DNA from 2 places in the Shewanella zhangzhouensis genome. Region 2 is predicted to be linked to the other one. Evidence: predicted binding sites of a transcription regulator. Region 2 holds the regulator's gene; the other holds the start of a gene.
What was found. The regulator MetJ, encoded in region 2, represses methionine synthesis genes. The targets are predictions, from matches to a motif close to TAGACGTCTAGACGTCTA.

Region 1: metE (5-methyltetrahydropteroyltriglutamate--homocysteine S-methyltransferase) is a predicted target of MetJ. The motif match lies at 1,513-1,530, and genes of this name have one in related genera.

The regions. Positions count from the first base shown of each region.
Region 1 covers NZ_CP080414.1:3,335,102-3,338,516, reverse strand. The annotation lists gene K0H63_RS14620 (HDOD domain-containing protein) at 1-444, shown strand, start outside; gene K0H63_RS14615 (LysR family transcriptional regulator) at 541-1,440, opposite strand; gene metE (5-methyltetrahydropteroyltriglutamate--homocysteine S-methyltransferase) at 1,605-3,415, shown strand, end outside.
Region 2 covers NZ_CP080414.1:3,935,151-3,938,565, reverse strand. The annotation lists gene K0H63_RS17355 (conjugal transfer protein TraF) at 1-932, shown strand, start outside; gene K0H63_RS17350 (sulfite exporter TauE/SafE family protein) at 951-1,688, opposite strand; gene metJ (met regulon transcriptional regulator MetJ) at 1,753-2,067, opposite strand; gene metB (cystathionine gamma-synthase) at 2,282-3,415, shown strand, end outside.

The DNA of each region.
Region 1 (3,415 bases), 600 kb from region 2:
TTTAGCTTTTATTTGAAAGAACGCCTCGATGAGCTGCCGCAGCCCTATAAAAAGTTGGTCCTGGGGTACTGGCGCCTGACAGAAAGCATTGCCGCATCGGCGGTGGATAGTCTCAAAGATCTGGTGAGCAACAATATTGACCCGGACGAGGTTCAGACTCTGGCGCTCTTCAGTGTGTTCGGGCAGATGATCGCACTGACAGCCTTTGCGTATCTCAATGCCGAATCGGACGAGTCATTCCCTCTGGGCATCATCAAGCAAATTATCGATACCCAACAGCAAACCCTGACGCTGGAAGCCTTTGACTCACTCGGCCTCGATGAAGAGCTCAAAGAAGAGTTTATGATTGCTCACAACCTGCGCCAAACCCGCAACCCCAACTCGGCCGGTCTGGTACTGCGCCGGGTGTTGTCGATGCGTGGCTTGCTGCTCAATCCGCTGTAATTTACTGAACTCTATAAAAAACGCCTGCAATCGCAGGCGTTTTTTTATGCTTTCTAAATAACGGCTTGCAGCCGTCAAACTGGTGTTGCTATGGCATTACCGCGGCTGACGGGCCAGGCCTTCTGCTGCCACCAATTCAAGATAGCGCTGTATTTGGCGGGAATTGGCACTGCCACGGCGATAGGCGCCAAATAAAGGACGTTTCAACCCTTCGGCGCCGAGGCGCAAGCTGCTGAGGCTGAGGCCCTGGGCTTCACTGATGGACCAACTGGGCAGGGCAGCAATACCATCCTGACAGGCGATGCGTTGAAACAGTACCGAAGTCAGGTCACAGCTTTTTTGCACACCGGGCTCAATGCCGGCAGGCTCCAAAAATAAGCGGAACAGGTCGAGGCGTTCCAATGGTACCGGATAGCTGATGATGGGTAAGCCTGCCAGATCCTTTGGCAGTACCTGGTGCTTGCTCGCCAGCGGATGTTCTTTGGCCACCACCAGGCGCACTTCAAAGTCGAACAGGTGCTGATAAGCCAGCTGATGTCCGGGGACGGGATCGGATGTCAGTACTATGTCCAGCTCTCCGGACTCCAGTGCGTTCAGCGAGTCGAACAGGTGCCGGCTGGACAAGTCCAAATCCGCATCCGGATATTCAGCCCTGAAAGCCTCCATGACCGGCATCAGCCAGCGAAAGCAGCTGTGACACTCAATACCCACCTTCAACAGGTTGGCATCGGTTTCCAGACCTTTCTTCAATACAAACTCGGTTTCCATCACCCGAGGCAGAATTTCTTCGGCCAGATTCAGCAGTCGGGCGCCTTCCTGAGTAAAAGACAGGGGTTTGCTTTTTCTCACGAACACGGGGGAGTTGATGCGGGTTTCCAGCTCTTTGATCTGATGAGACAACGCAGACTGGGTGACAAAGCGCTTTTTGGCCGCAGCTGCCAGGCTGCCACTTTCTTTCAGTGCCATCAGGGTTCGAAGGTGTCTTAGCTCTATCATCTCTACTCCACATGAAGTTTGTTCATGTTGCCCGTGAACGCAATTCGTTTGCTTGCCAGAAGACTACCACAATAAACTTCTAGACGTCCAGACGCCTATTAAAAATTGTTTAACAGGTGTTCCTCTTTGAAATGTGCTCATATTAAACCAAGAAGGTATACAATATGCAATTAAATAGTCTTGGCTTTCCACGGATAGGACGTCGCCGTGAGTTGAAGTTCGCCCTCGAGCAATATTGGCGTGGAGAGTTGTCCCAGAATGAGCTGCGCGAGCAGGCCAAGGCACTGCGTCAGGCCCACTGGCAGTGGCAGGCCGATGCCGGCGTGGAACGATTGCCAGTGGGGGACTTTGCCTACTACGATCAGGTGCTGACCCTGGCGGCAACCCTGAATGCGATTCCTCAGCGCCACCGCGATAGCGACGAGGTCGACCTGGATACCCTGTTCCGTGTTGCCCGAGGCCGCGCACCAAGCGGCAAAGCCGCCGCAGCGGCGGAAATGACCAAGTATTTCAACACCAACTATCACTATATAGTGCCCGAGCTTCACGCCGACCAAACCTTCTCCATCGCCTGGACCCAGCTGTTTGATGAAGTCGAAGAAGTGAAAGCGCTGGGCTATGACCCCAAACCCTGCATTCTGGGCCCTGTGTCTTTCCTGTATTTGTCCAAAGCCTACGGCAGTGAGTTTGACAAATTAAGTCTGCTGCCTCAGCTGCTCGCCACCTATGCTGAGCTGCTGGCGCGTTTTGCCGCTCAGGGCGTGACCTGGATACAAATCGAAGAGCCTGTGCTGGCGCTGGATCTGGACGAGAGCTGGCAAGCAGCCTTTGCCAGCGCGTATCAGGCCTTTACCTGCGTGTCGGTTAAGCTGCTGCTGACCACTTACTACGGCACTGTGGCACACCATGCCGACATTATTCAGGCGCTGCCGGTGGCAGGTTTGCATCTGGACCTGGTGTCTGCCCCTGAGCAGCTGGAGGTCTTTCTGCCGAGACTTGCGCAGCAGCAGATACTGAGTCTCGGCCTTATCAATGGCCGAAATGTGTGGGCTGCGGATCTTGATTTGATTGCCGAGCGCATTGCGCCGGTTGCCAGAGATCTTGGCGAACGCCTGTGGCTCGCTACCTCCTGCTCGCTGCTGCACACACCGGTGGACCTCGATGTGGAAACCGCGCTTAAGCCTGAACTTAAACGCCAGCTCGCCTTTGCCAGACAGAAGCTGCTGGAGCTGAGAAGCCTCAATACCCTGCTGAGCTTACCCAATGGCGCAGATGCTGCTGCCATTGCCGCCGAGTGCGTAGCCCGCCGCGCTGAGCGTGCCCAGGCGGCCGATGCGGCAGTTGCCGCCAGGCTGGATGCACTCACCAATGCAGATTTTGAGCGTCAAAGCGCTTTCCCTGTGCGCCAGCAACAGCAGCAACAGCGGCTTAAATTGCCACTCTTGCCAACCACTACCATAGGCTCTTTCCCGCAGACTCCCGCCATTCGTGGCCTGCGTAACCGTTTCCGTAAAGGGGAAATCGGCGCCCTTGAGTACGATAACCAGCTCAAACAGGTGTGCCGCGATACCATCGACCGTCAGCTGAAACTCGGTATCGATGTGCTGGTACACGGTGAGGCCGAGCGTAACGACATGGTGGAATACTTTGGCGAGCAGCTCGACGGTGTCGGCTTTACCAAAAATGGCTGGGTGCAGAGTTATGGCAGCCGCTGCGTAAAACCGCCGTTGATTTACGGTGATGTGTCGCGTCCCAAACCTATGACACTCGACTGGGCCGAATACGCCCAGAGCCTCACCGACAAACCGGTGAAAGGCATGTTGACCGGGCCTGTGACCATTCTGCATTGGTCTTTTGCCAGGGAAGATATCAGCCGCGAAACCATCTGTAAGCAGATTGCGCTGGCCATACGCGATGAAGTGGCAGATCTGGAGCGCTCAGGCATCGCCATTATCCAGATTGACGAGCCGGCCTT
Region 2 (3,415 bases):
AAGATAATTATGACGGCCTGGATGCGGCAATCGACAGAGGGGATGTGGATGCCATCGACAGCTTTCGCCAAGCCCTGCTGGGTGATTTACGGGGGCTGGATGGCAATACCGCTTATGCCTCTGCCGGCATAGGATTCAGTTTTGCCATGCCCACCAAAGGGATTAGCTGGGGTGTGTATTACCGCAGTTACCTCGATGGCATTGCCGTGGCGGATATCAGCGATGCCGACATCCAGCTTTTGGAAGCCCTGGACCCACAAGCACCCCCTGCGCTGGAGGATTTAACTTCCCAGGGACGGGTGATTGCTGGTGCCTCGTCTGAGCTGGCGCTTTCGGTCAGCTTGCCGTTATCCATAGTCAATATGCCCGTGACCGTGGGCCTGACCCCCAAACTGCAGCGGCTCGACAGTTTTAATTATGCCGTCAGCGCCAACAATTTCGATGCCGGTGATTTCGACAGCGACGACTATCGCAACGATGACACGGGCTTTAACCTGGATGCCGGTATTGCCTTGATGCCGATGGAAGGACTGACCCTGGGGCTGGTGGGCCGCAACCTGATTGAGCGTGAGCTGGATACCATAGAGTCAGAAGGGGTCAGTGCAACCTACAGGGCAGGGCCCATGGTCACCTTTGGCGCCGCGTTTCAAACCGGCAATTGGCAGCTGAGTTCAGATCTGGACTTGATGGACAACGAGAAATTTGTGGGTCTTGAGGGCACCAAATATTGGCGTTTGGGCGCTGAATGGCATGCACTGGACTGGTTGTCGCTGCGGGTGGGTTACCGTCAGGATCTCAATAATATGACGGCCGATCTCTATTCGTTTGGTACCGGCTTTCAGATAGGTTCAGGATTCAAGCTGGATCTGGCCGGTATGTGGGGAGATAACGACACCCTGGGCGCAGTGCTGCAAAGCTCCTATCACTTTTAAAGCAGCACCTTCGCCGCATTAGCTGGCCAGCAATACCACAAGCGACTTGGTCGCCAGCACCAGTGCACTGATTGAGCAAAGAACCAGGGTAGCGACTCTGGTTTTTTGTTTATCGACCCGCCCAAGGAGCCGACCCGCCACCCAGTAGCCGCAAAATACCGCGGGTAACAGTATGACTGACCATTGGAGCTGCGCCACAGTAACCAATCCGGCAAAGGCCAGGATACTCAAGGCTATCAATGAGCTGAAGATAAAAAATGCCGACAGGGCCGCGCGGAATTTATTGGGGTCTTTACCGGCCAGCAGAATCGCCATCGGTGGGCCGCCAATGGCGGCTATGGTGCCAAAGACACCGGACACAGTGCCGGCGATAAACAGGGTCAGGCGATTGATGGGAGCGCTGATTTTCATCAGGCTCAGCATCACGGCCAGCGCTACAATCACGGCAATGGCGAGTCCCAGTATGGATTGTGGGGCCATCAGCAGCAGGCTGGCACCCAGAATACCCCCAGGAATGCGTCCAAGCAGGGCATATTGCAGACCGGCAAACTCCAGAGCGCTGCGTTCCCTGAGCAAAGTGAGTAGGGCAATGGAGAAGCCCATCAGAATAACGGGCACGGGCACCAGTTCGGGTTCAACCAGATACAGCAGTGGGCTGGCAACCACGGCAAGACCAAAGCCAATCAGGCTTTGGATAAGGGCACCACTGAAGATAATCAGCAGGGCAAGGACCAGGGTGATGAGGTCGGGAAACATCAAAAGCGACTCCAGAAACGACACAAGGACCCATTCGGGTCCTTGTGATATACAGCTGGGAGAGTTATTCCATGTCTTCCCATTCGATGCCCATCTCATCCATCAGTTTTTTCGCCTCTGATGGGATGGAGTCGGGTTTGTCCTTGGACAGATCATCGTCGTTTGGCAGTGGCTGGCCGGTGTAAGCATGCAAAAAAGCTTCACACAGCAGTTCACTGTTGGTGGCGTGACGAAGGTTGTTCACCTGGCGACGGGTACGTTCGTCAGTGAGGATCTTCAACACTTTTAAAGGAATAGACACGGTGATCTTTTTCACTTGCTCATTCTTTTTGCCGTGCTCAGCATAGGGGCTGATGTAATCGCCATTCCACTCAGTCATTGACTCACCTGTTTATTCCAAAATTCGCAGGAGATTTTAAACCCTTACAAACTACAGTCAAATTATTGCTGCGAAATCACCCTAAACATCAACAGATTTTCTTACGTTTAGACGTCTAAACGTCTTGATGCCTATTGACCTGTTGCCGGTGCTTAGGTAAATTTAGCCATCCAGACATCTTTATTTCCGTGCAGTAACATCGGAGGAGTACAAAATGACACAGCGCAAAGCAGCCACCATAGCGGTGCGTCAGGGCATAGAGAGCGACACCCAGCACGGTGCCGTGGTTCCTCCCATCTATTTATCGACCAATTATTCCTTCGATGGCCACAAGAATCCGCGCAAATTCGACTACAGCCGCTCCGGTAACCCAACCCGCTGTATTCTGGGCGAGGCGTTGGCCGAGCTGGAACAGGGTGCGACTGGCGTTATAACGTGCACCGGCATGGCCGCCATTACCCTGGTGACCAGCCTTCTGGGGCCGGACGATCTTCTGGTCGTGCCCCATGATTGTTACGGTGGCAGCTATCGCCTCTTTACCAACCTTGCCAAAAAAGGGGCCTTTAAGCTGGCCGTGGTCGACCAGACCGACGATGCTGCGCTGGCGGCCGTGATTGCCCAAAAGCCGCGCATGGTATGGCTCGAAACCCCATCCAATCCGCTGCTGCGGGTGGTGGATATTCAGGCCATCAGTGCTGCCAGCCACAAAGTTGGTGCACTGGTGGTGGTGGACAACACCTTCCTGTCGCCCATTTTGCAGCAGCCACTGCTTTTGGGCGCCGATATAGTGATTCACTCCACTACCAAGTACATCAATGGCCACAGCGATGTGGTGGGCGGCGCCGTGATTGCCAAAGATGCCGAACTGGGCGAGACCCTGCACTGGTGGTCCAACACCCTGGGCCTTACCGGCAGTGCCTTTGACAGTTATCTCACCCTGCGTGGTATCCGTACCCTGGGCGTACGGGTGCGCGAGCATCAATCCAATGCCCAGCGCATAGTGGAAGTGCTGAAAAACAGCCCCCAGGTGAGCAAGGTGTATTACCCGGGCCTTGCGGACCACCCTGGCCATGAGATAGCCGCACGGCAACAAAAAGGCTTTGGCGCTATGCTGAGTTTTGAGCTGGTGGGCGGCGAAAAAGAAGTGGTGGCTTTCCTCGAAGCCTTACAGCACTTCAGTGTGGCCGAAAGCCTGGGCGGCGTTGAGTCGCTGGTTGCCGTGCCCGCTACTATGACCCACAGAGCCATGGTGCCGGAAGCCCGCGCCGAGGCCGGAATAAAAGACACCCTGCTGCGCCTGTCGGTGGGGATTGAAGATGCAGAAGATTTAGTGGCCGATATCCAAGCC